Linked DNA regions of Rhodohalobacter sp. SW132. The protein of the gene in region 2 binds, or shares a complex with, the protein of the main gene of each other region. Links are inferred from orthologs where the notes say so. Each region holds a gene or a part of one and is shown on either strand. Other genes may lie near its edges.

Region 1 (16,701 bases), on a different replicon or contig from region 2:
AAAAAAGTGTACCGGAATATACGGATTATCTGTATGAACTCTGTTTCTGAATCCGGTTTATCTTGAGACGTATCCCACGATCTCAAGAGAGTAATCGGTGTAGGTTCGATATTCACCCCTGAGCCACAGTAAGGCCCGGTCGCTTCCGTCTGATGTTATATATGGACGGATGTTGTCTTCGGCAGAGTGTTCCGTTATGGCTTCCCAGTTCCAGTTTTCTCCACTGTCTGAGGTGCTGCCTTTAAAGATCTCGTATTGAGGCTCACCGGTCGATTCGCTGATCAGCGGCTCTCCGCTTTCCGGCTGTACATCAGTGGAGATATATACAATATCGGGATCGTCCGGATCGAGGACAATCAGCCCGGTGTATTCATCTTCATTAGCGTATAACCGGGTACCGGCGTAGGCAATTTCGTAATCATTCCACTGCTCGCCGTCCCACCGGGCGTACCGATAACGATGATCCATACCTCCTTCACCGGTACGGATTCGGTCTTTTGTAACGGAATAGGCGATATAAGGATGGCCGTCAGCGTCGATCCGGATATCACTCGTCCAGGGAATGTTCTCTTCATCCCCCTCAAAAATCATGGTGAAATCATCCGTTGTACGTTCGGTTTCAGCGCCATCAATCGCTCCAATTTCAGTACCTTCCGAATTGAACAGGCGATCATTTTCAACATACCCGTGATAGATGTTGTTTACAAAATCCCGGGGATGCGCATTGGTCGTTACAAAATGTATACGGCTCTGGCCATTACTTGCATAACGCGGATACGGGCGTTCACCTTCCTCAATAAACAGGCGGCCTAAATATTCCCAGCTATCGCCGTCATCATCAGAAACCATTACATTCGGGTGCCAGTCGATTCCGCGATGAAAATTGTAGGTTCGGTCATTATCCTGCAGATGATACAGGTTAGAGTAGGTTACAAGGTCACCCACATCTACTTGCTGAACCGGTCCCCACCGGGTTGGGTCACCCGGCTCTTCCGAAATTCTCCATTTGGAATATTCCCCGAAGTGACCTGAATAATTGATCAGGTACCGGCCGTCGGTTCGCTTAATGAGTGCAGGCTGTGCGTGATCATTCTGCTGGAATTGGTAGTGGATCGTGAGTGTATCACTTTCGGCGGACTCAAAGTTGTAGTGGGTTAGCGTGATGTCTCCTGTTGAGGAGACGGAACCAATCAGCAATTTTCCTTCATCGATGATAGCGCGTTCATCCTGGAACCAGCACCAGCCGCCATCGGGATTAAAGACGATCGGATCGCCTTCATACATGTCATACATGCGATCCGGTTCATCTGAACAGCTAACTATTATAAGACACAAAAATAACAGACAGGCAACGCTTTGATACCAAAAATTTGACATGACAGAAAATAGATTGTGATGATGTTTTATGTAGAGGTAATATCTACTGTAATGAGAAGATCAACCATCAAATCTACTGTAAATCTTGGCCGAAACGTAGGGTTTTCTGTGTTTAATTTATCTCATACTGATACCGATCCCGACATTTGCCACGGGATATTCTGAAATTGTGTACGAACCAGATAAAGCAATAAAGCCGAGCCTTACACGAAAACCGGCAAGAGCATGAATGGAGTTGTCCCCGCTGCTGGAGATGCTAATCGGGTCGTCAATTCGCTCAATGGCCTTTGATTCGGACTGCGACATGTTGGTATTGGGAACGGTTAACGGGTAGGCACCGCGGGTTGCAATCTCTGTAGTAGATGATTGAAAGCCAACCCCGGCAAACACACTGAGAATCGGAAGATTTCTTCCAACCAGCAGATTAGCAGTGTAGCCAGAAGATTGAAGCTCGATCTGCTGACCATCCCAAATTTCGGGCTGGTTTTCATACTGGTTATAAATATCACCGCCGCTTTCGGGCTGCACATTCGCATCTATATCAAAATTAAAACGGGTATAGCCGATTTGAACAGATAGGTCGATAGGCAGAACCGTGCCGCCGGGCAACCATTGGTTCAGGCCGTGTTTTGCTCCAATTCCAAAAAGGCTAACTTGACCGTTTACATCAGGAGGTGATACGGACGGCATAATTCTGAGCGAAATATCGGTGTCATTTGGAATTCCTATCGTTCCCTGGATCATAGGTGAAGGTACCAGGGGAAACCCCGTTCCGCGCGGCAAATTAAAAGAGAAAAGTTCTTCGGTTTGATTGGTTTGGGGATTCTCAAACGTACGTCCCACACGTACGCCTGTAACATCATCTCCGGCAATAGTAGGGGTGATTCCCGAACTGCTGAATAGTTCAAGCTCCTGAAACTGAGGTTCAAGGCTGGCTACATCAAATACTTCATCTGATGCAGGGACAAAAGCCATCGCACCGCTTATCCGAATATCGAAACCAAGAGTGCGGTAGGGTCGCGCCGAATTATTCCATCCTGTATTCAGGTTGGCTCCGAAGCCGCTTGTGTACGGACGCAGATAGTTTTCCAGAAGCAGGCTCGCATCATCCGTACCGGCTCTTACAAATTCACCAATATTGTTTACCTGGGCTGAACTGTTTTGCCAGGGCAGCATAAAAAACAGAGTGATAGCAAAGAGTGAAATATATTTTTTTAGCATGATATTTTGGTCTGATCTGCTCTATGATTTTATTTGACTACCAAATTGCCAAAAAATTAGAAGAGTTCAAACAGATTATTAAAAAATTTTAATTTATGCTCTCAAGCATATTCAGATAGGAGTCGTATCGGTCCGGATCGATTTCGCCTCGTTCAAACGCTTCGATAACACCGCACTTAGGTTCATGATTGTGAGTGCAGTTGTTAAACTTGCAGTGCAGCCTGGCCTCATGCATTTCCGGAAAAAAGATGGAGAGTTCATACGGTTCGATATTCACCAGTCCGAATTCTTTTATTCCGGGAGTATCCACAAGGTAGCTGTTCTCATTCAGAGAGAGAAGGCGGGCGTAGGTGGTTGTGTGTTTGCCTTTATCAGAATAGGAGGAGATATCACCCACCGCAAGATTGAGTGAAGGATCAAGGACATTAATCAAACTTGTTTTTCCGACGCCGGAGTGGCCGATAAAGACCGACGTTCTGTTTTGTAATTCCTCGCGGAGTTTCTCAATGGACGAGTCATCTTCTAAAGACGTTTGCAAGACCGGGTATCCGATTTCCGTGTACGTATCCGTGATGGAATGTATTTCGTTCAGATCTCTTTTATTTGCCAGGTCAGTTTTGTTGATGATAATCCCGGACGGAATTTCATACGCTTCGCAGGCAACCAGGAACCGATCGATAAAACCCCGTTTTATTTTAGGCTGGCGAATCGACTGAACCACCCAGGCGCGATCGATATTGGCAACAAGAATTTGTTCATCTTTGTTACTCCGGGTCGATTTTCGCGGAACATAGTTTTTTCGATCATGGATGGAATCAATCATACCGCTGCCATCATCACCAACGGTGAAATCTACATTGTCTCCCACAGCTACGGGATTTGTGACAGACTCCTCAACTAACCTGAATTTTCCGGGAATACGACAGTCAAAGATCTCTCCGTCAGAAGAAACTTTGTACCATTTACCCGTTGACTGTATCACTTTTCCGCTTTTTTTCATAGATCCAAAAATACATTATTTACGGATCATTTTTAGGGAAAATAATCAGTGCTTACGATTGTACATCTTTTAAAAATGGAAATTTTACTGCGTATTTATTCAGAAGAGAGGCAAGAGTGCTGAGGATGGCAAGCCCCCCGCTGATAGCACCCACATAGCGGTCCAGTACTTCGGGGGCTACCAGGCTCAGCCCAAGAATGGATAGGAAAATAAACGTGAGAATGGCATTTCTAATATGAGTGACGTTTCCGTTCTCTTTTCGGTCAATTTTAAACTTCTTTAGCAGTTCGCTGTTGGCCGCATTGGATGCAAAATTGGTGAAACTTTTACTAAACAGGCCAATCTCCTCATCCCGATAATTCATTCTGAAAATCCCTTTTTCAAGAAGCTCTGTGAGTACATCAAAATTGCGATAATTTACAAAGCCTTCGTTTGAATAATTGTACACCATCTGTTTTTCACGAAAAGAGAGTTTATCCCACAAATTCTGAAAATAAGCTTTGTTATATCGCTGAACTGAAAGCAGGAATTTCTCAAAATTCTTAAGCGGAAATACATTCTCTTTCGTTTCTGAAATTTCTTTACTGAGCAGGAGCGAAAGTTCCTCACGGTGTGGCCCGAATTCGACTTCGTTGTCAAGAATATTCAGAAAATCATTTTCTGCAAAGCGCTCAACAAGCTGCAACGAATCAATTCCGTAATGAATGGGGATTGTAATTGTACTGAATTGGCTCATCGCTTCCGACCAGTTCTGCATGGCCTGTTCAAATTCGGGGTCATCTTTTTTTGGAGTGATATTTCGCAGTTCTTTTACCGATTTGGATCCTGTTAGCACCAGCAAAATGTTATGCTTTTGGCAGATGTGAATAAAGGATGTCAGCCGGTTAATATTCTCTGATGAATTCAGTATATGGTCGATATTCATCAGCAGATAACTGTTGTTTTTTTCCTTTTCGGGAAAGATAGGAGCATTAAATTCCTCGGTGAGATTGGGAACAGACAAATCCAGAATGGTGAATCTGATTTTCTCATCAAAACGGGAGTTCAAAAAATCGAGTCCCTTTTGGTTGTCCAGCGTAACCAAATATGTTTTTGTACGGATCGATTCTATGAATTCGGTTTTATTCCCATAATCCCAATATTCAGTTAGAAAAAGCTGCCTTGCAAGAAGCCGTACGGAGATAAAAAACAGGTAGCCTATCAATAAAAATATCAGAAGATTCAGCAGATGTGCCGAGAACTCTTTTCCGTGTTCGTGCGTATGGTGATCATGCTGAAATGCACTTAAAATCGTGGCGCGATCTGAATAGATATAACGGTCAATCACGGGATATTCAATTCCGGTATAATTTACGAGCCACTGTCTCCGCTGATATTCCATTTGGTTGAGCAGCAGCTGCCGGTATGAAGAGGTTTCCTCATCCGTTAGGGGAGACGGCAGCTCGGGTTGAACCGGACGCTCATTTTGCACCGCCTGCTGCCAGATCACATTTTCATGATGAAAAGCTGAGTGATGGATGATATATCCCGGGATCAGCCCAACCACGAGCACCCAAAGTGTAAATGAGAATGCATAAACTGATTCGGAATTTACTTCATGGATTGATCCTGCCGTAATTCCGGATGCGAACCACTTTTTTACTTTGAATACAATAATCCCTGCAAAACCGGCCAGCTGAAATAGAAAAAGAGTTGTAATTAACCCAAACTTTCCGCCGCTCAAAGTTCCGGCGATATAGCTGAAACTGAGGAAAACAATTACGATTATGGAAATCAAAAATGGCACTTTCCAATAACGTTTTTTCTTCCAACTTTCCAGAAATTTCGACAGCAGCACATAACGATAGAGGGCAATAACAGCGACGGTTTCACAGAATAGGAAGACTACAAGCCAGAAATTATGAAAGTCGATTGTAAGGATATAGATGAAAAATAGCAGGTGTAAAAATAGAACAACAACCAGGTAAAAATACTGTTTCCTTCTTCTGACAGATGGCCGGAACCATGAGTATGCAAATGTTTTCAGGTTAAGGAAATGACTTGTTTTGCCGGATAGATAAAAGCTCGTGAAAATGAAAATAAATGATAGAATGAGGATCAGGTAGCCGGCTGAAGAGTAGAGAAAAATGGAGTAACTGCGCATGTAACGAAGATTTTTGTCCCTGAATGTAAGCATCCAGGCCGGCTCAATTTCGGAATCGATTCCAAATTCGAGGCGGTTGAGATGGGCTACGTAGTTTTGCCCTTCAAATGAGACCGGGACTTCAAGTGATCCAGCAAGACCCGGATTATTCCTCATCAGCGCGTATACCTGATCCCATTGATCGGAACTAATGGCATTTTTGATGTTTGGAATGTTGGTTCGGATGGATGGCGTTTGATAATAAACATCACCGGAGCTATTCATGATTAGATATTTCAGCCCGATGCGGTTCAGATGAACCGTATCTGCTTCAAAAAAGTGATTAAATCCAAATGTTATGGCCCTCACTTCCCCGTCGGTTTCACCCAGTTCCTCTTCGGATATCCGACGGCTAAGAACACCTTCCTGGATTCCATCTGAATATGAGTAATGAGACCCCAGCAGAAACTGATCTTCCCGTGCGTCCCGAAAATAGTATCTGCCGGAAAGGTTTGGAATATCCTGCATTTGATTCTCGGTTAAATCGGTATCCAAATCGCTGATTCTGAATCTGTTAACGTAACCGTCGGCCCGTATTTCAAATATTTCATTATATCTCAAGGCGGGATCGGCGGTTAGATCTTCATCTGAAAAGTAGGAGTGAAAAAGATCCGTATATCGGCCAAGTTCCGACCTTTGAAGATCAGTGACCTCTTCAATCAGCCGATCGATGTTCTGAAGATGTTCGGTCTTGATCTCATTTCTGCTCATGATATATGAAATTGAGAAACCGATAAAAACGGCAAGTAATACAATGGAAAGCCCGATTTGATAAACATGAGTTCGCAAAAGAGTATCCCCGCGTCCCATTCCCACAACTCTGAGAATAGGGAAAGAAATAATCAGCAGCATAAGCAGAGTGAACAACAGGTAGATTCCGGTGAAACTGATTTGCCTTCCCGCACGGTCGAACTTATCCTGGCTGATGGCTCCAAACAGGTAAAGACCCAGCGTGCCTTCTTCCGAGAGCGTCTGACTTTGCTCTTCGAGAGTGATCGGAACACGAAAAACCTGGTACTCCCGTGTTGAAATTGATATCTCCTCACGAATGGCACCCAGTTTCTCTGTTTCATCAAGATATTCCGGCGGAAGGGTGATGAGAGGGATTTCCGGGCTTGAAATAAGCAGTTTGCCGCTGCGATCGGTGAGAAATGTGAGATCGAAAAAATTACTTGGCGGCATCTGGTTCAGCAATGTTTGAAGCAGTTCACGCAGATCCGATTCAGAAATTTCATCGAAATTATAGGGTGGCTCTGTGCGAACACTCAGATTGTCCCAGCTGCTGAGTAGGTTGTTTTTGGTCAGTTCAAGACTGCGAAAACTTTGTTCCTGAAGCTGATCGCGGTTTTCGAGTATGGTAAAATACATATATCCGCTGAGTGCAAAAATTGCAACGAAAAGTATGGCCCATATTCGGTAACCTTCGATTTTCATACGAGGAGAGTACTAATGTTAACCCGAAATAATCTCTTAGATTTATACCTGTATAAAGCAACATAATTTTATGAAAATCAAGAAGGGGGAAATAATACGAATTAAGAACTGATTTTAAATTGATTAATACATGTTATTTAAGTGCAAAATAAACATTGAGAGAGTCATTGAATAATCTTAGCATTTTGCTGTTTTTGGATTTTACTACAGAAATCTGTTCAAACACACTCTTTGGAGTCCTGCGTATCTTCGGGCAATGCGGAAAAATTCTCCGCAACTTGATTAAAATCGTTACCGAAGAAGCATACATACACCTGAAACAAAAAAAAGCCGCATCAGGAATCTGATACGGCTTTTTTGGATCATTTCGATATCGGGGTCAATCCATCACAGCGACTTCTTTTCGGGCATCGCCTTTGGAATTGGTTCCATCAGCACTGCTTTTATGGCTATCAGGTACATGGAAGAACGTTTCAGGATCGGTCACCGGCTCCTCTTCGAGAACGAGGTCGAGCAGCGGATCCATCCGCTCAAGATATTCTACTTTCAGATCGCCCATGATTTCGTCCTCGATCTCTTCCACATCTTTTTCATTCTTTTTTGGAAGAACTACAGTTTCAATACCGGCCCGTTTAGCCGCCAGCACTTTCTCTTTGATTCCGCCTACAGGCAGTACCAGTCCGCGCAGTGTGATTTCTCCCGTCATCGCGAGAGTTCCTTTTACTTTACGCTGGGTAAAGATGGAAGCGACGGCGGAAAGCAGCGAAATACCGGCTGATGGCCCGTCTTTTGGTACAGCACCTTGCGGAACGTGAATGTGGAGATCCCAATATTTGAATGCTTCTTCCGGAATTCCAAGTTCTTCATACCGGGCGCGCAAATAACTGATCGCCAGCATCGCAGACTCTTTCATCACATCGCCAAGCTGACCTGTAATATGCAGTTTCCCCGTGCCGCGGCTGACGCTCGCTTCGATAAAGAGAATATCACCGCCGTATTGAGTCCACGCGAGTCCGGTTGATACACCGGGAACGGTTGTCCGCTCGGCCGCATCAGAGAAGAATTTGCGCTTACCGAGGATATCCTGAACATCGTTTACTCCAACGCTCATTTTTTCTATCTCATCGCTGGCAATTTTTGCTGCCACGTTCCGGCAGACGGATCCAATTTGCCGTTCCAGGTTCCGTACACCCGATTCGCGGGTATACTGCTCTATAATCCGTTCGATAGCAGCTTTGGAGATTTTAATCTGTTTCTTGTTCAGCCCGTTTTCCTCAATCTGTTTTGGAATCAGGTATTTTTTGGCAATCTGGACCTTCTCTTCAAGAGTGTAACCGCTGATGTTGATGATTTCCATCCGGTCACGCAGCGGTGCGGGAATTGTATCCAGCGAGTTTGCCGTTGCGATAAACATCACCTTGGAGAGGTCATATTCCAGCTCAAGATAATTATCGATAAAGCCGTTGTTCTGTTCAGGGTCGAGAACTTCCAGCAGGGCTGAAGTAGGATCGCCGCGGAAATCACTACCCACTTTATCGATCTCATCGAGCATCATTACCGGGTTTCCGGTGCCGGCTTTTTTCATGGATCGGAGAATTCGTCCCGGCAGTGCGCCGATATACGTTCTCCTGTGGCCGCGAATTTCTGCTTCATCATGAATGCCACCCAGGCTGAATCGCTCAAATTCACGGTTCAGCGAGCGTGCAATTGATTTTCCAAGCGAGGTTTTTCCAACTCCCGGAGGGCCGTAGAAACATAGAATCGGAGCTTTCATATCCTTTTTTAATTTCAGGACAGCAAGATATTCAACGATTCTCTTTTTCACCTTTTCCAGCCCGTAGTGATCTTCATCCAGAATATTTCGGGCGCGTTTCAGGTCAAGTTTATCTTTCGATGTTTCACCCCACGGCAGATCCAGAATCCACTCCACGTAGCTATGAATGATACCGTAGTTTGGTGATGAACTCGGCGTCATTTCAAGACGCTGAAGTTCCTTTTCAACCGTTTGTTTGGCATCATCGGTCAGCCCCTTTTTCTCGTTCAGTCGTTTTCTGAGAGTGATGATATCCTGCTGCTCACTATCTTCACCGAGCGCTTCCTGGATCGCTTTCATCTGCTGGCGCAGGTAAAAATCACGCTGCTGATCATCAATGTCAGACTTCACCTTCGTGCGGATCTCTTCACTTAAGTTCAGTACCTGGAGTTCCTTGTTCAGGTGTTCCATTACTGTTTCCAGCCGGTCTGAGAATTTTCTAACTTCAAGAATCTCCTGTTTTGCGGCAAGATCTACCTGCAGATTTGAGGAGATAAAGTTCAGTAAAAAGGACGGGCTCGAAATGTTGTTGATGGCAATCGAGGCCTCAGAAGGAATATTTGGGGAAAGATTAACAATTTTACTTGCCGTCTCTTTAATGGATCGGATGGAAGCATCAAGCTCCAGCCCTGAGAGGTCCATCTCCTGTTTGAAAGCCTCTACATCAGCACGGAAAAATGGTTGTTCCTGCGTGACTTTAAGCACTTCAAAGATGCTCTTACCCTGAATGACAATACTTTTACTACCATCGGGCATTTTAATGAGCTTTAGAATCTGGGCGACTGTACCCATTTTGTAAAGGTCATCTTTGGTGGGATTTTCCACCGATTCATCCTTCTGTGCTACCACACCAATGATTTTGTCATTTTCGTACGCCTCTTTTACCAACTCCAGTGAGCGATCCCGGCCTACGGTAATGGGGACCACAACACCTGGAAAAAGAACGGTATTTTTCAGAGGCAGAATGGGCAGATTATCCGGAATTTCAGATTCCGTTAAACGTTTTTCTTCTTCTTCACTCATCAGGGGGATGGCTTGTTCAAAGTCATCGAACCCATCATTTTGTTCGTCGAAAGAAGCTTCAATTTTAAATCGTTGATCAAACATATAGAATATTCGTTAGGAAATTTTTCATAGTGTCTGCAAACAGAGAGCCAAAAAAAGGCTTGCCTTCATAACGTCATAAGTTGTCTGCGGGTTCTGCCAAATTGTGATATAAATAAAAGAAGCTGACAGTTGGGCAGAATGCAGTTATGGAATATAAAATTTTATAGCAACAGCTGATGCAGCGACCGGTTCAAGCGTAGGCCCTGCGGCTGTGCTTCGAAATTGCACAGCAGCGTTCACATCAAAATAGGTGGTTTCGAGCCCTGCACCAAAACTATAATAGCCAGGTAATTCCGTAGCCAGGCGAGTGCCGGCACGAAGTGGAAGAAATGAAAAAGGACGTACTTCTGCACCGATAAAACTTTTGAATTTTGTGGATTGGAAAGCGTTATCGTTGAGTCCAAGGCTGAAATCACCCATTAATTTTATCCTGTTGATCTGAAACAGAACCCCCGATTGAATGGATGTCGGCAGCATGGATTGATAGGAACCCCTGTTTTGTATACCGGCTTCCTGCAGCGGATGAATGCCATCTGCAGCGAGGAACTGAAAATCCTGAAGAACAGCGCCTGAATAAGAGTAATTTGAAAGTGAACCCGGATCATCGGTTTCTGAAGTTGATGTGGAGAGTTCTGACCGGAACGGGTCATCAAAGTGGTGGATCATCCCCAGGTCGGTAACGGATAAGCTCAGGCGCAGAGATTTTTCAGTGGCTTCTTCACCTCTTCTGATTAGCGACAGGTCATCCCCGAAGGTAAAGATATAGGTTATGCCAAGATCAAGAGCGGCGCCGATGCCGGCAGGTCGTGTGAGATCCGAAGTGCCAAATTGAGTTTCACCAGCCACAACGGGATTGAAACCGGTAGCCAGCTGCTGAGCCTGTTCGCTAAATGTTCCGGTACTTTCAAAACTGTAGGAAGATTCCCGAACCCACGGGCTTTGTGCGTCGCTTTGTGTGTATGAATCAGCATAACGTGTGGAGTACGACGCCCCCGATATCACAATTTTTGGAGCGATACCAATATTAAACCTGGAGATGCGGGGAAAAAGCCCGCTCAAAAAGCTGAATGATTCACTGTAACCGAACGAAATTTCATGGAGCGTCTGGAAACTGTGGGATAACGTGCGGTCGATTTCAAAACCATCATTTGTTTCAACGGGGTTCACATCATACCAGCCGCGGCCCACAGTAAAGCGGCTGCTTTGACGGGTTCTGACGCTGAATGCATAACTCCGCTCATCTCTGAACCATTTTATTCCAAACCAGTTAATCGAGGTAGCTGACCTGAACTGTCGGTCTAACCGGCCGGCAGGGTAATGCCTGCTTAAAAGGGTTTCTCTGTCTCCATCTGAAAGCAAATATTCGCTATAGCCTGGAGGGTTGAAAAGGTTTGTGTACGTATCGAACCTCTTACCGGCATTGCGAATGCGCAGAGGCGTATCGATATAAGCCCCGCTTTCTGCAAATGAAAACTGAAGACGGTAATTTTTCTCCCGGAGCTGAATATTAGCCGGGTTGATAAAAAGCGCATCATAACCGGTGATGTACGACGTTCCGCCGCCGCCCAATCCCATGCTCACGGGGTTGTATGAAATTTGTGCATCTGTTGTGAGTGGAATCACAAAAAAACAGACAGCGATAAGTAATGTAGCTGCTTTATTCAACGATTTAATCTGTTCAGAAAATAATTACGAATAGCGGTGTATTAACTGACTGCCGGGTAATATTGTTTCATAGAAACTCTATAAACGGCAGAATATTTAGTCACTCAGCATGAAAAGCCGCTGATATTTTTCTCTTTTATAAAAAAATTATAAAACCTGAAGCCGGGCGGCACGCAACATAAGCGTTTTTTGCCCTCTCTGTTTAAAAAATACAACAACTTTTGAATCTTTACCTGATCCTGTTCGCTGTAAAATTTTACCGGGACCGAAGGCCGGGTGCATAACTGTAGTGCCGGCCTGAAAAGGATCATTATCATAAGTAGTTTCAATTTCAAAGCCGCTGCTGGATGGCTTTTTGGTCTTTATCGGCTCTTTCCAGTCGTACTCAACTTCGGTATCATTGTTTTTTGGTGTCGATTTTTCAGCGCTGAAACGCTCCCTGTTTTGCCGGATTGTTGCACCAGTTTCAGTCCGGACCACACCGGGATCCACCTCATCCAGAAAACGTGAGCGCATCTGGCGGTTCTCTTCCCCGAAACGATACCGCATTTTTGAATAGCTGAAAAACAGTTGTTCTTCAGCACGGGTAATGGCCACATAAAAAAGGCGCCGTTCCTCTTCAAAGTCTGCCTCCTCACCGTCACGCCCGCCCATTGGGAATAAATTCTCCTCAAGTCCTACTATAAACACCACCGGAAATTCCAGTCCCTTCGAACCGTGAACCGTCATCATGGTTACCGCAGGTTTATCTTCATCATATTTATCAGAATCGGTGATGAGGCTGATTTCCTGCAAAAAAGAGCTGAGCGTAGGTTTTTTATTATGTCGTTCGTAATAAGAGATGGCGTTTTGCAGTTCCAGTATATTATCTCGGCGCGTGAGTGCTTTTGCGCTGTTTTCTTCAATCAGGGCTTTCACATAGCCGCTTGCTTCAAGCATTTTTTTGGTTGTATCGAGCAGGGATGCGCCGGCTTCCAGATCATTTCGAAGCGTGTGAATCATCGCCACAAACTGCTTGATTTTTGATATAGCCGGCTTGTAAAGGTCAGAACCTTCCACATTTTGAATGATGGACCAAACCGATCGTTTTTGATCCCTCGATTTTTTCAGCAGGTCATTCAGCGTTTTCTTTCCAATTCCACGGCTCGGTTCGTTGATTATTCTCAGTAAAGCCTGTTCATCATCCGGATTGACCAGCAGAGTGAGATACGCCAGGACATCTTTGATTTCCTTTCGCTGATAAAATGACAAACCGCCAACAAGCTGATACGCGATACCTTTTCTTCGAAATGCCTCTTCAAATACCCTGCTTTGATAGTTCGTTCGATACAAAATGGCGAAATCGTTATTCGAGTGGCCTTCACGCATTTTTAAATTCTGAATGTGCTGCACCACGCGATTTGCCTCATCCCGTTCATCGAAATTCTCCAGGACGGTGATGGGATTTCCATCATCATTTTCTGTCCAGAGCGTTTTATCCAGCTGTTTATCATTATTTTTAATGATCGAATCAGCGCATTGCAGAATATATTTGGTTGAGCGGTAATTCTGCTCCAGGGGAACCTGTTCCGCGTTTTCGTAATCGCTCTTAAAGTTCAGGATATTGGAAATATCGGCCCCGCGAAAGGAATAGATACTCTGGGCATCATCGCCCACCACACAGATATTTTCATATTTGCTGGCGAGCATCTTCGTCATTTTATACTGCGCATGATTGGTATCCTGGTACTCATCAATCAGGATGTACTTAAAACGATCCTGGTAGGTGTCGAGCACATCGGGATGTTGCTCAAAAAGTTCAATTGGCTTGATCAGCAGATCGTCGAAATCCATCGCGTTGGCCTGACGCAGACGAACATCATAAACCTCAAACACCCGGGCAGTGATATCATCAAGCGTGCTTTGCACAAACCGCGTTTTGTAGGCGTTTGGTGTGATAAGCTGATTTTTCGCATCACTGATTTTTCGCTGAATCGTACGCGGACGAATCTCGCGCGGATCGTAGTTGAGTTCACCAAGAATTAGCTTAATAGCTGATTCCGAATCCGATGTATCATAAATCGAAAAATTGGAATCGAATCCGATTTTCTCCGCTTCAAACCGTAAAATTTTTGAGAAGATAGAGTGAAACGTTCCCATCCAGAGTTTCTTCGCCCGATCCCCGATTAATGCTTTGATACGATTCTGCATTTCACGAGCCGCTTTATTGGTAAACGTCAATGCAAGGATCTCCTGGGGCAGAGCTTTATGCTGCTGCAGCAGGTACGCAATCCGGAACGTGAGTACCCTGGTTTTTCCACTGCCGGCACCGGCTATAATCAAAAGAGGACCGCTGGTGTGAGTAACAGCTTTTTTCTGTTGCTTATTTAATCCCTTGAGAAAATCGACGGGTGTGGGCGGCTGATGATTTGGGTCTGGCTGCAGGGAAAACTGTTTCATGAAATTCGTTGGGGCTCTGCGATTCGCTCTTTGGTTCAGCTTCCAAAGTTACAAATTAATCAAACAACCTATGGAATCAGTTTGCAGAAAAAATACGATAACAAATTTGGGTTCTGTTAAATTCTAAATGCAAAAAAGTTTCATTACGAAGCTCCCCTCTCTGAAAAGTCACGCCAGGGCGCGTTAGTGAGGGACGGGATGAGTCAGAAGGGCTGGGAGTACTTAATTTTGTAAATGAACCTGGTAAATTTATCCATCAAAATTTCTGAAACTAATTTTCTCATAGTTTTTTGTAGTCTATTCATTCAGGTTGATTCAGCGAAACTCAGTGATATACTCAGCGAAAATCCGCGAAAAACAGAGTTGGCATCGATTTTGATAATGTGATCAGATCTGTTCCAATAGTTGGTAAAGAGATGATGTATTCGACCTGAATAATATTTTAGGCAGCTATACTATTAAAACACTCTTTTCATCCTAATTCTCAATCAATGTGATTTGCAGATCCATCAGATTGTTTCCGGTTGGACCTGGCTTCAGATGACCGCCGGCTTTTTCAAAAAAGTGGTAACTATCGTTTTCGCGCAGATATTCTTCGGGATCGAGACCTTCTTTTTTTGCCTCTTTTATGGTCTTGTTGGTCACTACCGCACCAGCGGCGTCTGTCGGTCCGTCAATTCCATCGGTTCCGGCACTCAAAAAACTGATATCATTTTCAAAGGAGCTCAATTTAAGTGCCATACGCAGTGCCAGCTCCTGGTTTCTACCACCCAGCCCGCTTCCTGTCACTTCTACGGTGGGCTCACCAAAGGTAATCAGAGCAGCAGGTTTTCTATCCTGATCGTTCAGCTGTTTAACTTTTGTGAAGATGTGATGCTCAAACTCTTCAATCGCCCCTGACCACGCGCTCTTTTCCAGGTGTACGTCATATCCATCTGCCTTGATTATTTCGGCACATTTTTGTGCCATCTGGGTTGCGGATGCGATGATAAAAGAGTGATGCCGGCTGAAATCTTCCGTTTTCCTGTAATGTTTGTCAATCACTTCCGCATCCATCTCTACGGCGAGGAGCTGACGTGCAGTGTGCGGGATTTTCTGATACAAGCCGTACTTTTTTAAAACCTGGAAAGCAGAAGTTGCCGAGATTGGCTGAGCAACGGAGGGCCCGCTGCCAATCATGCTGATTTCATCATCCGTGATATCTGATATCATCAGATCGATCAGAGTGGTACGGTTGAGCCATTTCAGAATTTGTCCGCCCTTCACTTGTGAGAATACTTTTCGAACCGTGTTGATTTCATGGATGGAAGCGCCGGATCCTATCAAAAGTGAATATATTTCGTTGATCTCTTCAATTTCAAGATCTCCGGCCGGAATACAAAACAGCGATGACGTACCGCCTGATACAAGATTCAAAACAAGTGCGTTATCCGGCAGCGATTGCATAAACCGTACTAATTCGAGGGAGGAGGAGAGGCTGTCGTAATCCGGCAGCGGGTGCGAACCTTTGAATACCTGGAACCTGTTTCTCTCATTCCACTCATTTGGGGAGATAACAATTCCATCCGTAATACGGTCACCTAAAATCTTTTCAACTGCAATGGCCATGGAAACGGAAGCTTTTCCAAAACCGATCAGGTAAACCGGCTGATCATCCTTTAAAGAGAATGTTTTGTCTTGAACCGATAGCGTGCGTTCTTCCGGTTTCCATTCTACTTCGTTTGGTATCACAGACAGCGGTGATACGTGCTGAAGTGTTTCAGTAAAATATTTTTTAGCCTTCTCAATCATATTTAACCTGTTGTAAATAAACCCTTTATCCTGAGAACAATTTTTTGTGATGTTACATTTCGACTATCTAAAGTAGGAGTTCCATCGCTTTATATCCATTGTTTAAATTGTACCGGTGAATAACAAAAATGAATTGTTTGATGGTGAATAGCTGATTATGTTTCGGCAAAAAGATAATGGCAGAACACAATCGATCTGTTTTTTTAACCGGATGCTCACGTGGAATCGGACTTGAAATCGCCAGGGAGTGCCTCCGAAAAGGGTGGAAGGTTATAGGCACTGCCCGGAAATCGGATTTCCCTGATGTGTTGAAGAAACAATCCCGGTTTAAAGGAATCCACCTGGACCTGTCTGATTTAAGCCGTTTAAAAGAGGAAATACTTCAGATCCTTGATCAGGAGAAGCCCGATGTTTTAATCAATAATGCCGGAATTTTTGTGGATGCGGATCACGCCGGGCCGGATGATCATTGGCTTGAGGTTTGGGACCAAACGATGAATATCAACCTGAAAGCTCCGGCATTGTTGTGTAAATGGTTCCTGAACTTTCATACGAAACCGAATTCTCAAACTTCTGGAGCGTCGATCATCAATATTGCATCCCGCGCATCCTATCGCGGCGATACGCAGGAATATGCGGCTTATGCTGCATCCAAAGCGGGGCTCGTCGGGC
Region 2 (15,929 bases):
CCGCATGATAGCCGATGGCCCATACCCACTCATCCAGTTCCTTCGCCCTTTTGGCATCCGAAGCTAAAATGATAGCGCGTGTGCCCTGGCGCCGGTCCGATTTTGAAATTGAATTTAACAGTGACAGTAAATATCCCAGCTCCGGTTTATCTTCGGAGGTGGTATTGATAACTAAATCAGTTCCTGTCTCAACTTCATTAAAAATTTTCTTTTGCAACAATGAGGGGCTTTCAATTTGAACATCTTTTAACCCCTTCAAAATATCAGAACTTAGTCGAAATTGATGAAACGACAACTTTGTACCTCTTTCGTTTAATAATCAATATTTCAATTAACAAAGAACAAGCATATCTAAAAAAGTGTGCCCGATCTGTTCAATGAATAACAGTTCAAAAAACTACTGTTAACATAAAAGAAAGCGTTTTAAATTCCGGTATAATCCGGGCGCCTTAAATAAATGAAACACATTCGTTGAACAGTAACAAGACTCACGTAAAATATATAAACTGTAGCATATATACATACCGATTTAGTAACGGTATTAAAACAGCCTTGGTACACTTTTGAATGGATAAGATTTTTCTGCAATGGAGAATGTGAACGCTTCTTGAAGAGAACTGTTTATAAATGTATATATAGAGATACTTCGAACAAAACTATAAATGCCCGATACACTTATGTCAAACCGAATTGCTTTTTTTGCGGATGGGGAAATCCTGATGGAACACTTTAACCTGGAACCTTCAGGAGAGGTAATATTCGATCCGCATTACAATCTGTCTCGGGGATATCATATCCCGGTTATTACTGCAAAATCTGGCGAAGATGAGTTTGTGATTAAAAGAGTTCGCTGGGGGAAAAGCATGGAAAAGAGCAGTGCGCCACCCGGCATTACAGATCTGGATGAGCTGAAAAAGCTTGAGTCAGATGCAAATGAAAGAGCGCTGATACCTTTGAGTGGATTTTATATCTGGAAGGATGAGAAAAAGAAAGATCATCCATTTTTTGTGCGAAAGATAGATAATACGCTGCTCTATGCAGCCGCCCACATTTTTAAGGGTGATGAAGAACCGTATACAGAAATGTTAATGACCGAATCGAACACGCTCATAAAGCCCATCAGCGAGGCAATGCCTATGATTATGAAACGATCCCTTGGGAAAAAGTGGCTGCAGGGCGTGGACCTGGAAGAGATTGTTGATGAGGTGTCGGCACAATTTATTATAACCGAACTCACCGTTCACAGGGTAACAAAAGAGGTGAAAGACGAATCTAAAAACGATCCTGCTCTTATTCAGCCGATCCCGAAATAGATTGTTCTGATGAATGCTCTAAATCGTCTTTTGCCGGTTTCAGCTTCTCTTTACCCTCGATCTGATTTTGATATATTCGCACCGTTTTATACGCAAAATCAATATCATTTTCATTTGCTACTGCATCCAGAACGTCTTCCCAGATCATCTGATTAATACCGCGCCGGCTTCTTGGATTACTAAGGTGGCGTATCGTCATTTTGATTCCGTCATCCACCACATCCGTATACACAATGGGAGTGAGGTTACGATAGTGGATGAGATATGATTTCGTTGCCCGGCGAATTTGCTGTTCTGCGTCGTTCACGTAATCCTTCAGATGATCGTTTGTAATTTTTTCAATGATTGATTTCGCTTTTCGCCAGTTGGTCTCAAAGGTGAAGATCACCTCGATCTCGTTCCAGATAAATTCAAAGTCACTGGTGTAATTGGCGATCGGGTCCCGAAGCACCAGGTGGTTCGGAATGTGAATCAACCGGCCGGTACTTTGATCGGCGTGTACCCAGTTTCCAATCTCGAGGATCGTGAATTTAAAAAAACGGATATCCACAACGTCTCCTTTATTTTCCCCGATCTGAATACGGTCTCCGACATTGAACGGTTTTCGCCACATCAGAAAAGCCCACCCGGCCATGTCGGTAACAGGATCGCGCAATGCGATTGCTAAACCGGCTGATAGCAGCCCCAGAAACGTTGCAAGTGAACCGATTGCTTCAATCCAGGTTCTGCCAATCAGCAAAAAACCGATGAATACAATTGTGTATGTAACGTTTTTACGCCAGCGATACCGTGTGGATGTATCCTCTGCCTGCCGGTATACAATTCGAACAATTACGAAACGAATCACAATGAGAACCAGGATAATTATAATCGTTTCGATGATGTTACCCATCTGCAGCGGTGTTTGCGATAAAAGCTGCTCTAAATATTGCTGAAAATCATCCATATAGCTGGAATTGGGTGACTGGCGAAGGATTCATTATTTGTGAAATATTCTTTTCGTGAGATACGATTTTTTTAAAAGCTTAAATAGTGATATTTTTATGGTTCTATAGATTGTTCAACAAATTTACAAAAAACCTATGCTTTACGGAATTATCATATCACTGATCACGCTCATCGCAATTTTATTGATTGTAGTTGTATTGCTGCAGCCGGGTCAGAAAGAGGGGCTCACCGGTGGTCTTGCCGCGGGTATGGCCGGTGGTGCTGCAATGGGAGCCAGACGAACCGCAGATTTACTTTCAAAAACCACAACGATTCTTGCAACACTTTTTCTGGCACTGAGTGTCCTTGCAAATTTTGCCATCGATCGCGGAGGATCCGGGCAAAGCACAATCCAGCAGCAGGGAGTACCAGGCCTGCAGCAGGAACAACCTGGCGAAATGAATGATTTTACGGCGCCTTCGCAGTCACAGCCGGCAATTCCTCAGCAGGACGATCCTGACGAAGAGAATTAAGATTTCTACAATCCTATCGGATCGTGAAAGGCAGGAAGCTGTACTAACTATTTTCTACAAAAAAGCCCTGAAAGAATACATTCATTCAGGGCTTTTTTTATGGTGACAGATTCCAGGTTCAGCTTCCCGTTTTACCTGCAGCTGATTCAGCTCCGTTGCTGTTTTTCACTACGTCGTAAATCAGGTAGGGCGGAATATTGAGCATCTCAAATTCGATATCGTAATTGCCAAAAACCTCCATAACCGGTTTTTTCAGGTGCCCGCTGGTTTGATAGGCGATAAATTTTCCCCCATCCTTCAAAATTCGTTTTGTGGCAATTAGAACCGCCCGTTTACGATCTTTTTTGAGAAAGGAGAAGGGAATACCTGAAAGTACATAGTCCACATTTCCGACCTGATCGGGATCCAGAACGGTTTCTACATCACCGGCAAGTACATTGTTGATGGAAACCCTCGGATCTTTAATGGTTTCATTCAGTTCAGTCACAAAATCTTCATTGGCTTCGATAAGTATAAGGCGGCTCCCTTCTGTCATCTTATCCAGAAGATATTTGGTAAACACTCCATTTCCCGGGCCGTATTCAACAAGGGTAAAATCTTGGGAAAAATCGATATGGGTACACACTTTTTTTACGCACCTCATAGAAGTGGGAATAACAGATGCTACGTCGCGATCTTTAATAAAGGTTTTAAAAAAGTCGATTTTACTCATGGGTGTATGTTGGGTTCAGAGTTCTTTTTCAAGTTTTTCAATTTGATCGCGGATGCGGGCAGCTTCTTCGAATTCCATATTCTTCGCTGACTGCAACATCGAGTCACGCAAATAATCGATAAATTTATCCTTGCTTTCAAATGTAACTTCTTTCATTGCAGGATTTGGCTTGTATTGGATGCCATCTTCAGCAACTTTTACAACTTCAAGGTAATCATCATCGGTTTTTACGCCTGAATCGAGATCAAAATCTTTAGTGGAAATAAGAGAAGGATCAACCAGTGGCTTCAGTTCTTTAACGATTGTTTTTGGTGTAATACCATGTTTTTCGTTGTATTCTTTTTGAATCTTTCGCCGGCGATCTGTCTCTTCAACAACTTTTTTGATGCTTTTGGTCATTTTATCAGCATAAAGAATGGCTTTCCCTTTAACATTACGGGCAGCACGACCCACGATCTGAAACAGCGACGTCTCTGATCGGAGGAAACCTTCTTTATCAGCATCCAGGATAGCAACCAGGCTTAATTCCGGGATGTCAATTCCTTCACGGAGCAGGTTAATTCCAACGAGCACGCTAAAATCACCTCGCCGGAACTTGTACAGCACTTCAACCCGCTGCATGGCGTCGAGCTCACTGTGCATATAGGCAGCGCTGATTCCAAGCCCTTTCAGGTATTCGCTGAGTTCTTCACTCAGGCGTTTTGTAAGTGTGATACATAAGACGCGCTCATTCTTTTCTACCCGCTTTTGAATTTCATCTAAAAGATCATCGACCTGGTTTCCAAGCGGACGGACTTCTATTTCGGGTTCCATCAGTCCGGTTGGCCGGATAATTTGTTCTACGTAGACACCATCTGATTGTTCAAGTTCATAATCAGCCGGTGTGGCGCTCACAAAAATAGCTTGTTTGATCATCGATTCCCATTCCTCAAACGTAAGCGGACGGTTGTCGAGTGCGGATGGCAGGCGGAACCCGTGTTCAACAAGCTCAACTTTTCTGGAGCGATCACCGCCGTACATCGCTCCGATCTGCGGTACGGTTTGATGACTCTCATCCACAACCAGCATGAAATCATCCGGAAAATAGTCGAAGAGGCAGTAGGGGCGCTCACCCGGTTTTCGCGCACTCAGGTAGCGGGAATAGTTTTCAATTCCAGAGCAATACCCGATCTCCTGCATCATCTCAATATCAAACGTAGTGCGCTGCTCCAGCCGCTTGGCTTCCAGAAATTTCTGTTCATCTCTCAGGATGTCCACCCGCCAGTACATCTCCTGTCGGATTTGTTCGATCGCATCACTCAGGCGGTCTTTGGACGTTACATAATGAGATGCAGGATAAATTCGAAACTCTTCAACACTGTCCAGAATCTTCCCGGTATCGATATCAAAAACTTCCAGGGTTTCGATTTCATCACCCCACATGGAAATGCGCAGTCCTTCTTCGGAATAAGCGGGGTAAACATCAATCACATCGCCGCGTACGCGGAACGTGCCGCGGGTAAAATCGCGGTCGCTTCGCCTGTAGTGCAGATCCACAAAATCGTAGAGAAGTGTGTTTCTTGGAATCTCCATGCCGGTCTTCAGAGTTACGATCAGTTTTTCATATTCTGATGGAGAGCCGATTCCGTAAATGCAGCTAACCGAGGAGACAATAATCACATCTCTACGGCCGGATAGCAGCGAGCTGGTTGCCCGGAGCCTGAGCCGCTGAATTTCTTCATTAATCGATAAATCTTTCTCAATAAACTTATCCTGGCTCGAAATGTAGGCTTCCGGCTGATAGTAGTCGTAGTATGAGATAAAAAATTCAACCCGGTTTTCAGGGAAGAAATCACTGAATTCACGATAAAGCTGAGCGGCAAGCGTCTTATTGTGGCTCATTACAAGCGTAGGCTTCTGCACGTTTTCAATCACACCTGCGATTGTACGCGTTTTGCCGGAACCGGTTATTCCAAGCAATGTTTGGAATTTATCATCGTGCTCAATGCCCTGGGTGAGCTCTTTGATCGCGTTTGGCTGATCGCCTGCAGGTTCCCAGGGAGAATGAAGTTTGAATTTTGACATATCTTATTAATATAATCATAAGGGTTCCGCTTGTAAACAATGATTGTGTTAAATCAATTCTGCAGAAAACGTTCCGGTCACAGGTAATTTTCGACAGGGCGACTTCATTAAAATTTTGAAACAGGTAATAAAAGCGCTTCCTATTCACTATCTTTGCGACATGTATCGGAAAGAGACTCTGCTCCAAAATCCATACATTCACAGACAGTGAGCTGTACCCGGCTCAAAAAAGAAAATTTTATCAAGCATTAAAAGAATATGACTCTCGAAGACTCAAAAATGCCGCCCCTGACAAAACTCACGGAAGACGAACAGATGCTGAAAGAGGCAGCTGCCGATTTTGCGGATACCATTATTCAGCCGAAAGTTCAGGAGATGGAGGAGAATGCTAAACTTGACCCGGGCCTGATCAAACAGTTTTTTGAAATGGGCCTGATGGGGATTGAAATTCCGGAAAAGTACCAGGGCGGCGGCGGCACTTTTATGATGAGTATTGTTGCCATTGAGCAGATTTCCAGAGTGGATGCATCCGTGGGGGTTTTTATGGATGTTCAGAATACATTGGTGAACAACGCATTTATCCGGTGGGGTTCTGATGAAGTGAAGGAGAAATTTTTACCCCAGCTGGCAACTGAAAAAGTGGGTGCGTACTGCCTGTCGGAAGCCGGTTCAGGAAGCGACGCGTTTGCTCTTAAATGTGCGGCCAAAGAGGACGGTGATGATTACATCCTGAATGGAACCAAGTTATGGATTACAAATGCGAATGAGGCAGATATTTTTCTGGTATTCGCAACTGTTGACTCATCCGCCGGATACAAAGGTATAACCGCATTCATAGTTGAGCGGGATATGGAGGGCTTCTCGGTATCAAAAAAAGAGAACAAGCTTGGAATACGTGCAAGTTCTACCTGTGAAATACTGCTTGAAAATGTTCGCGTGCCGAAAGAGAATATACTTGGAACCGTGGGTAAAGGATATAAAGTAGCCATTGAAACTCTTAATGAGGGTCGGATTGGAATTGGTGCGCAAATGATTGGAATTGCCCAGGCATCGCTCGATGCGGCTATTTCATACACAAAAGAACGAAAACAGTTTGATCAGGCAATTTCAGACTTCCAGGGCGTCCAGTTTCAGCTTGCGAAAATGGCAACTGAACTTGAAATGGCCAGGCTTCTGGTTTACAATGCGGCTCGTTTGAAAGAGGATAATCAACCCTTTTTAAAAGAAGCAGCGATGGCTAAATACTACAGTTCTGAAGTAGCTGAAAATCTAAGTTCAATGGCTGTTGATCTTTTTGGCGGCTACGGGTATGTAAAAGAGTACCCGGTGGAAAAGTATTTTCGTGATTCAAAAATCGGGAAAATTTACGAGGGCACCTCCAATATGCAGCTGAATACGATTGCTAAAATCATATTGCGCTAATCTTTGAATAAAAAATACCGGTAAAAAGTATGCCGGCATTTTTACATTTATGGAGGGTTGATCTTAGTTTCCTTCTCAGAGCTCCCGGTTAAAAAGATTAAAATATCGGGAGAGATTGGATTTTTCATTTTATATCATAGGCTATCTTATTGTTTCTACTAATCTTGTGTAGTAAATATATAATTTCAAAAATTTGAGTAAACACGGAATTATAGCGCAAATCTGTCGTGTTCAGTATGTAGAAAATTGTGCAGGTGACAAGCTATAGCTTCCTGTGAGTTTATTTTTAACCTAAGAAGAGTTTTATGGATCAGCATATTAAAGATGCCATACAGAAATATGCAAAAAATCAAAAATCAGCTGAAGAACTACAGGCTTTATTTGAGGAAATAACAGCAAAAAAAGAACAGGCTGAAAATCATCTGCAGCTACTCGAAAATTCAATTCGAAGTGATTATGACTCAATCTTAATTACAAACTTGAATCTTGAGAAGCCGGGACCTGAGATCGTCTACGTAAATGATGGTTTTACTCGTATGACGGGTTATACTCGTGAAGAGGCAATCGGAAATACACCACGGATGCTGCAAGGTGAAAAAACAGACCGCGCAGTTCTTGATAAGCTGAAAAAGAGACTTAAAGATGGTCAATCCTTTTTTGGGCACACCGTAAATTACAGAAAAGACGGAACTGAATTCATCAACCAGTGGGATATTCATCCGCTAACAAATCGCGATGGCGAAATCACGCACTGGGTATCCTATCAGCACGATATAACAGAGCGAAAACGTTCAGAGAAACGGATCGTGGATACCGAAGTTGAATTTGATAAACTTACGGAAGAATCGAAGAAAACACTTGTTGATCTCGACGAGCAGGGAAATATTGTAACCTCAAATAAAGCGTTTCGTGATCTTACAGGTTTTGATGAAGAAGAGCTGAAGAAGAAAAAAATATGGGAGATTCTTTCGGATGAACTCGTAGAAAATTTTCGCCATAAATTTGATGTATTTAAGCCAAGTGATTTTGATGATCAGACCTACGATCTTGAAATTATCAACAAAAAAGGAACAAATATTGAAGTAGAAGCGAAAGCACGTCTGTTATCAGCAAACGGGCAAAAAATAATTCGGATAGCGTTTCAGAATAAATCACTCCAAAAAAGAATTCTATCCATGCTGTCTGGCAAGGGTGAGGGTATAGAAAGTATGTTTGACCAGGCGCGGGATTTTAGCTACAAACTGGTGCCTGTTGATGAGGGTCAGTTTGAATTTGAATACGTTACGGACAATTTTTCCAAGATTACGGGAATTACAGGTTCCGAGATTAACAAAACAGATCTCACAGACTTTATTCACGAAAGTGATATCGGAAAAGTAATCAACCATTTCAAAGTGGTATTGGATGGAAAACCCAATACGGAGCAATTCCGGATTAAAACCAAAGAGGGCGATTATGTTGAAGTTATTGATTACGCAAAGCCTGATTGGGATGCCGAAAGCACCTCTGTGAAAGCGATTAAAGGGGCAACTTCAACAGAAGTATCTTCTGAAAAACGCGCGTAACCATTAACCAGTTTTCTTATCACAGCATCACCAGAAAGTGCCGGTATAGCCCGGCGTTTTCTGTTTTGGGCTTCCCTGATTTGGCTATTCCTGATCATATCTGAACATACCCTGGTTGAGATCATGGGACAGATTTCCCGTAATATTTTATATCTTCCATAAAGGAATCAATTTTTATCAGTTCAGATTTTTTACAATGACTATAAAGGAAAAGCAGGATCGAATTATCCGGGAATTTCAAGCACTGTCCGACTGGCAGGAACGTTATAAGTACATCATAAAAACAGGTCAAAAACTTTCTCCGCTTGAAGATGAACATAAAATAGAAGAAAACCTTGTGCGTGGATGTCAATCGCAAGTGTGGCTGACTACAGAGCTTGATGAAGGTAAGGTGATTTTCAGGGCTGATAGCGATGCTGCCATTACGAAAGGCCTTGTTGCATTGATGGTTAATTTCTATTCCGGTGAAGAACCCGATACCATATTGGCCACCAATCCTGAGTTCATAAAAAAAATCGGTATGCAGGAGCATCTATCCCCAACACGATCTAATGGCCTTGCATCTATGATTAAACAGATGAAAATTTACGCTATGGCTTACAAGGCGAAATTGGCAAATCAAGCGTAGTGGTGGATCATCGATTAAATGTTATGAAGTCATCGGATGAGTTTATCGAAAAATCGAGTCATTCCGGATCAATATACGATTTGTGTGTGACTCATCCGATGACTTTGAAGGACTGTTAACTTTTAACGCACCTGCAGGTAATTTTCGGGATAAAATCATACCACATCGGCGGTGATATTTACCCGAAATCAGAGTATCTTTAAATCTAATATTTTTTCTAAAAAATCGATTCTATGAATAACAAAAATGTACAAATTGCTCTGTTTGCTGCTTTTCTGCTCATCGCCGGCGGAGCACTTTATTATGGTTTGTCCGGGAATTCCGATAACAGCTCATCTTCTGCTCAAGGGGAGCGAACAGCACAAAAAGTTGAAATATTGAAATACAGCGATTTTCAATGCCCGGCATGCAGAGATTTTGTGCCTTTAGAACAAAGGCTGAAAGATGAGTTCGGCGATATGGTGGAATTTAACTACCGTCACTTTCCGCTGAGCGGATTCCAGTTTAGCCGTCTGGCTGCTCATTCTGCCGAAGCTGCGCGGGAACAAGGACATTTTTACGATATGCACGACCTGATTTTTGAGAACCAGGCGGAGTGGTCGCGAGGTAATGCATGGGAGCTGTTTCAAGGATATGCCGAAGAAATTGGTCTGGATATGGATCAGTTTCGCGAAGATGTAGAGTCAGATGAAATTGCAGAACGTGTGGAATATCAAAGACAGGAAGGACTGCGGAGAACAGTGAATTCAACGCCAACCTTTTTTGTGAACGGACGAAAACTTCAGCAGAACCCTCAAAGCTACGAGCAGTTTAAGTCTATTGTTGAGCTGCAAATGTATCGCACCAACTAAAAAAGATGATCTACCAGTTTTTAGACCGCTCCCCTGAGTATAATGATTCGGTTTTCGTAGCACCCAGTGCCGATATCATTGGTGACGTGAAAATCGGTGCGGATAGTTCCATATGGTTCAACTCAACCATCCGGGGTGATGTTAACTATATCAGGATCGGGGAGCGCACGAACGTTCAGGACAACGCTTCTATTCACGTAATGAACCAGACCGGCCCGACGGTCATTGGTGATGATGTGACCATTGGCCACAATGCGATGGTTCATGGTTGTACAATCCACGATCGGGTACTGATTGGAATTCACGCAACGATACTTGATGAGGCGGTTATTCTATCTGATGTGATCGTTGCCGCAGGAACACTTGTGCCGCCCGGTAAAACACTTGAATCGGGATACCTGTACATGGGTTCACCCGCTAAAAAAGCACGGAAATTAACGGATGAGGAGATGAAGTCGATCAAAACATCCGCAGAAAATTATGTGAAATATCAGCGAACATACCGGCAGGTGGATACCTACGAATCGAATCCATTTTACACACCTGAAGAGAAGGCCGATTCAAAATAGATGGCGTAAACATCCTGAGGTCATCAGCGGATGTTGAACCTGCCTGACTAAGTGATCCATTTCAAATCTCATTCAAATCGGTATGGCTGGAATCTATCTGCATATTCCGTTCTGTAAACAGGCGTGCAGCTACTGCAATTTTTACTTTCTTACCCGCGATCAGCTCCGCCAGCCGTTTGTAGATGCACTGATTGAAGAGATCAAATCTTATCGGGATAAACCATTTTCCGCACAAAAAATCCGAACTATTTACTTTGGCGGCGGCACCCCATCACTCCTCACTTCAGCGCAGCTCAGCGATATTCTCACTGTTTTGGATGATGTTTTTGATGTTGAGTCTGACGAAACGACCATCGAAATGAACCCGGATGACGTTTCGAAGGAATATCTGCATCAACTGAAAAATCTTGGGTTTACCAGGGTAAGCATGGGCGTGCAGTCTTTTGATCCAGATCTGCTTTCATTCATGAACCGCGCCCATACAAAGGACGAGGCTGTACGTGCGCTGGAATTGATCCGCGAAACCGGGTTCTCATCATTTACGGCAGATCTTATTTATGGCAACCCCGGTCAGAGCCTGCAGGCTTTGGAGAAAGACATTGACCGGCTGCTAAGTTTCGATCCGCCGCACATTTCAGCTTACTCCCTCACAATTGAACCGAAAACAAGACTTGGGAAACAGGTGGAACTGGGACGAATTCAGCCCCCGGAAGATGATACTGTAGAAGCTCATTTTACGCTTGTGCAGGATAAACTGAGGATGGCCGGGCTTCAGCGCTACGAAGTCAGCAATTTTTCCAAACCGGGAAAAGAGGCAGTTCACAACAGTAACTACTGGAAACATGTGAACTATCTTGGGCTGGGCCCGTCTGCTCACTCTCTGCTTTGGAATAAAAATGGTGCCCGGCGCTGGAGAAATCGACCGGATATCAAACCGTACCTGGAAAAGAATTGGGATTCACTTCAGGATGAAGTGGAAGATCTGACTCTCACCACCCTGGCAGAAGAACGATTAATGCTTGGGCTGCGAACCGTATCAGGTATCACGACGGAAGAGCTGAGTGGGAAATATGGTTATAAGCTGAATGATCGTCAGCGGGACTGGCTGAGAATTCAGGAAGAGCGAAACTGCGTATTCATGCAGAAAATTGATAACGAACAATCGGAGCTTCGTTTAACTGAAAAGGGACTTAAACTTGCGGATTATATCGTACTTGAGCTGATCTCAAGAGGGGAGAATTGAGAAATCCGGTTTATTTGATTAGCAGCATTTTATTTGTAGTAATATCACTATCCGTAATCAGGCGATAAAAATAAACGCCCGAAGCAAGGCCTGAGCCGTTAAAATCAGCCTGGTGAACACCTTCATCCAGGGTTCTGTCAAGTAGAGTAGAAACCCGTCGGCCAAGAGAATCAAATACATCAAGCCGAACTTTTTGCTCTGAAAGCAGTGAAAATTCGATCGTTGTTGCTGTGCGGAACGGGTTTGGGTAGTTATTTGCAAGCAGAGACTGCTGAGGGAGAGCTGAGCGGACTTCAACGGTATAGTCGGCCGTGCGGGTGCGGTTCGTGTTCACGACGGATATATAAAGATCTGACAGATCACTCCAGTTCCAGCCGGTAACAAGCTCGAGGTTTGTTGGTGTGCTTTGATTGCTCTGGGTAGCTATTCGCTTTTCGGATGAACCATCGTGAAAAATACCGATCACGCCCACACCAACTCCGGGCGTGGGGGAATTTAACAGAATTTGCGGTGATCCAAGGGCGGGTCCGGAAGCGGACGCATGGAAATAATGGGCGCCCAGGGATCGAAGTGAGGTATTTGATGCACTGTCGGGTATGGCAGATAGTTCAGATTGTATGAACGGAATAGGATAATTCACCCTGTCTTCAAAACCGAAATTAGCACCGCCAAAACGCTGACCGGATCCCAGATGCCACGTTAAGTTTTGGAGATGATTAGATTCAAACGTTTCGCCGCGGGAACCAAGCTGAAGTTCGATAGCATCCGTAAAGAGAATTTCAGGCTGATGGGCCACATCATCCCAGACATCCACCCAGAAATCCATGCCAAATTTTTCAGCAAAAAAGAGCATCCAGGTTACGTGCCAGTAGGCGCCGGGAGTTGGGTCTTGTGGATTTCCAAAAATAGAATTGTTGCTCGGCTGATCAGAATTAAAGGAGAATCGGATATAGTTGTAGTAGTCATTTACATCTTCAAAAACAATCTCTTCCATCATGGTGGCATCCATTTCTATCCAGTTGAAAGATCCGGCACTGCCTCTCCATCGGTTTGCTGCATACTGGATGGCATGTTTGATTTCGTGGGCAATAGTGGCATACAGTGCGCCGATCCGGTTGCCAAGGGGGTGCGTATTCAACGGAAATCCGTTAAAGTTGGAATGAAGGGTGATATATGATGTGGAGCCAGACCGTGTTGTCGTTCCGTAAAAACCAAAATTTTGAAAATCAATTTCGTAGGGAGAGCTGAGTATAAAATCGGTAAAACCGAGCTGTTCTACCTGGTGCCTGTAGGATGAATCAGCGGCAAAAGCGGCATGCCATATATAATCGGGGATGTTTTCGTCCACGGCTTCCTGCAATGTCTGTTCAGCAGGAACAGCATCCGTGCCGGTGGTATCGTAATAGAGAATGAACTTACCAGATGGTGTGACATAACTGAACTCCGTTGCCGTTCGGGAGTGATAGGTGAGTTCTTCAATTTCTGCAATAGTGGCTGAAGAGAGTTCAGGTTTCACCTCGTTATAGTGCTGATAAAATGGCACCATGCATTTTATTGGCGAACCTCCATCAGCGGGTGTAAATGCGTCATTCAGTCGTTCGGGGCTATAGCCTGCGTAAAACATCTGCAGTACCGATTCATCCTTACTGATTTCACCGGCTGATTCTGCTGCACGAATCTGATCCAACACCGGGTGGCCTGAGTGAAAGGCACTCTGCTGACCGGATGCACGATCGGTAAAGATCATCACTGAGATCAAAACCAATAGAATGGAAAGTGCGGGAAATCTAAACAAAGGGATATTTTTGGGTACGAAAAGGGTTAAAAAGATCGTAATTTAACGGGTTAGCAAAAAATAACGGATCAATAAAGTTTATCGTCTCTTTTTTATGAGTTACGAAGTCATTCTCTACTACAAGTTTAAAGAAATCCGGGAGCCTGAGCAGTTTTGTAAAGCGCATAAAGCATTTCTGCAGGATCTGGATGTGAAAGGCCGGGTTTATATCGGCAAAGAGGGCCTGAACGGTACGCTCGGCGGCACACCTGAACAGATGGAAGCCTACAGGCAGTATGTGTGGTCGCTGGATGGATTTGAAGAGACCGAATTTAAAACCGAAGAAGCGGATACGATTCCATTTCCGCGCCTTACCTGTAAAGTTCGGGAGGAGATTGTTTCGATTCATGTCGACGGACTTAATCCGGAAGAGGGCGGCCGGCATCTGTCGCCATCGGAGTGGCGCGAAACGATGGAGTCGAACAAGGATTATGTGATGATCGACGTGCGAAACGACTATGAAAGTGAAGTCGGACATTTTGAGGGAGCTATCAAACCGCAGGTTGAGAATTTTTATGATTTCCCAAGGTGGCTTGATGAGTCTGATATACCCAAAGATAAAAAAGTGCTGATGTACTGCACCGGCGGGATTCGCTGCGAAAAATTTTCTGTTTTGATGAAGCAGAAAGGCTGGGATGACGTGAATCAGCTGCACGGCGGGATTTTAAATTATGCGAAAGAAGAAGATGGAAAGCATTTTAAAGGAAAATGTTTTGTATTTGATGACCGGCTGGTAGTGCCTGTAAACAAAGGGGATCTGCAGCCGATTGCGCATTGTGAGATCACTGGAAAACCGGCAGACAGTTTTATCAATTGTGCCAATATGGAGTGTAATAAACTGTTTGTCTGCTCCGAGGAGGGAGCCGAAAAATATAAAGGATGCTGCAGCGAAGAGTGCATGAACAGCGAATATCGGCGCCCCTTTAATGCAGATAATGCGTTCCGGCCATTCAGAAAATGGTACAACTATTTTGATGACGATTTTAAAGAGAGGGATATAAAAATCAGTAAATAGCAGATGAGGTTAAAACGATCTGCAATTTTTTTGCCGGTTCAAAAATATGTTAATTGAATTTGAGATTTTCTGATGAAACCACCAAAGTGTACTTATTCTGCTGCACGGCATTATCAGCGGCCATTTTAGCATACATCTCGCCTTTGCAGTCGTAGTTGATGTTAATATTACCACCCAGGTCGATGTCGATTTTATCTCCGGTATGATCCGGTGTTTCGCCAACTAAAACAGATCCATTTATAGTTGGTGTTCCGCGGCCATCAAAAGCATAAGCGTTTTCAAAAATAACTAATCCATTAAATTCAAAGTTACCCGCAACGCTTAAACTGGGATCTTCCATTTCCATGCTGGCATCCGCTCTGATTACCATAATTCCGAACCCTTCAGTTTGCTGTCCGGTGAGTCTTACATGACCTTCAATAAAGAATACGCCGGGGTTCTGAGCGGTACCTAATGTGGCACTGTAATCGGAATTAACTGTAACTGTATTATTTGCATGGTAGAGGCGCTCAATGAGTTCATCTGTTGGTTCGTAGTTCAAATCAGAATCTACCTCAATCTCATCCGGATTTGTATCTCCTTCTTTGCCTTCCAGATTTACACCGGCATTTATCAGTTTATCTTTAGTTTCCTGTGAATTAACAACTACAGGTGGTTTTACATCACCAATATCACAGCCGCTTGAAGCGGGCGGAATTCCACTAATATTGTGAGCATTCCCATCTACATTAAATTCTCCAATATCTGTTGGTAATTGAAGGGCTCCTCTAAAATCGGGTACTAATTCAAAAAATGGTCGTTTTCGATAATGACTAATGACTTCTACAATTTTGTTTCCAAATTCTTCTCCAATTTGTGCTTTGGAATAAAACCAGAGCAGGTCGTGCTCTCCTGTTTCCCAGAAATCATTATCCTCGAATTCCGTATGTAGCCGTACTTCCAGTCCCTGAATTGTGGGATTCCAGTAATTTGTTTCACTATTATATTGGTTTGGCCAGTCTTCATTCTGGTTGATGTGTTGTGTCGCTATTTGGATAGCTGTGTGCGCCGAGTTCTTGGCCATGGTATATTCTGCGTAATTAACCGTGCTTTGGTTAAGCATTTTACCTTGATTGGATGTACTTATACTGGTGATACCCAGTGATACAAGAACGCCTGCACAAATAATTAACATTGCTCTGCCCATAACTCTGCCTGTTAGTTTGTATTGATCTGCAAGTTTGCAGGAGTAAATCGTTTTTCCCAAACCGATC

What was found.
Region 1: the proteins of uvrB (region 2) and DYD21_RS09820 are in contact, whole or in part, in a crystal structure (PDB 7EGT), measured with the Thermus thermophilus proteins. The link is inferred for Rhodohalobacter sp. SW132 from one-to-one orthologs. Residues at the interface, in WP_096411307.1 of Thermus thermophilus: Glu23, Leu25, Arg26, Asp27, Gly28, Glu29, Arg30, Phe31, Arg55, Glu326, Asp327, Phe328, Glu379, Ser382, Gln383, His398, Gly400, Arg401; in WP_096412145.1 of Thermus thermophilus: His654, Arg656, Phe657, Gln666, Asp668, Glu669, Lys680, Arg681, Leu682, Ser683, Lys685, Tyr686, Ala687.

The regions. Positions count from the first base shown.
Region 1 is NZ_QUOK01000004.1:173,653-190,353, reverse strand. Bases 11,593-14,610 are described here. They hold DYD21_RS09820 (ATP-dependent helicase), read right to left. Parts: upstream 14,239-14,610; coding sequence 11,947-14,238; downstream 11,593-11,946. Other genes in these bases: DYD21_RS09825 (DUF5723 family protein), read right to left, coding at 11,593-11,799. Also shown: DYD21_RS09850 (BNR-4 repeat-containing protein), read right to left, coding at 58-1,377; DYD21_RS09845 (DUF6588 family protein), read right to left, coding at 1,495-2,598; rsgA (ribosome small subunit-dependent GTPase A), read right to left, coding at 2,687-3,598; DYD21_RS09835 (hypothetical protein), read right to left, coding at 3,651-7,214; lon (endopeptidase La), read right to left, coding at 7,594-10,134; more of DYD21_RS09825, read right to left, coding at 10,279-11,592; DYD21_RS09815 (glycerate kinase), read right to left, coding at 14,716-16,029; DYD21_RS09810 (SDR family NAD(P)-dependent oxidoreductase), read left to right, coding at 16,206-16,701. UniProt on the Escherichia coli protein: A helicase with DNA-dependent ATPase activity. Unwinds DNA duplexes with 3'-5' polarity. Translocates on single-stranded DNA with 3'-5' polarity. Initiates unwinding more efficiently from a nicked substrate than double-stranded DNA.
Region 2 is NZ_QUOK01000001.1:620,911-636,839, reverse strand. Bases 3,026-5,914 are described here. They hold uvrB (excinuclease ABC subunit UvrB), read right to left. Parts: upstream 5,550-5,914; coding sequence 3,501-5,549; downstream 3,026-3,500. Other genes in these bases: DYD21_RS02695 (acyl-CoA dehydrogenase), read left to right, coding at 5,808-5,914; DYD21_RS02705 (class I SAM-dependent methyltransferase), read right to left, coding at 3,026-3,485. Outside these bases: DYD21_RS02725 (DEAD/DEAH box helicase), read right to left, coding at 1-217; DYD21_RS02720 (SOS response-associated peptidase family protein), read left to right, coding at 663-1,313; DYD21_RS02715 (mechanosensitive ion channel family protein), read right to left, coding at 1,291-2,259; preprotein translocase subunit SecG, read left to right, coding at 2,396-2,773; more of DYD21_RS02705, read right to left, coding at 2,892-3,025; more of DYD21_RS02695, read left to right, coding at 5,915-6,971; DYD21_RS02690 (PAS domain S-box protein), read left to right, coding at 7,277-8,536; DYD21_RS02685 (SufE family protein), read left to right, coding at 8,733-9,164; DYD21_RS02680 (thioredoxin domain-containing protein), read left to right, coding at 9,398-10,015; DYD21_RS02675 (gamma carbonic anhydrase family protein), read left to right, coding at 10,021-10,584; radical SAM family heme chaperone HemW, read left to right, coding at 10,667-11,827; DYD21_RS02665 (T9SS type A sorting domain-containing protein), read right to left, coding at 11,838-13,622; DYD21_RS02660 (rhodanese-related sulfurtransferase), read left to right, coding at 13,717-14,676; DYD21_RS02655 (hypothetical protein), read right to left, coding at 14,726-15,862; DYD21_RS02650 (hypothetical protein), read right to left, coding at 15,874-15,929. UniProt on the Escherichia coli protein: The UvrABC repair system catalyzes the recognition and processing of DNA lesions. A damage recognition complex composed of 2 UvrA and 2 UvrB subunits scans DNA for abnormalities.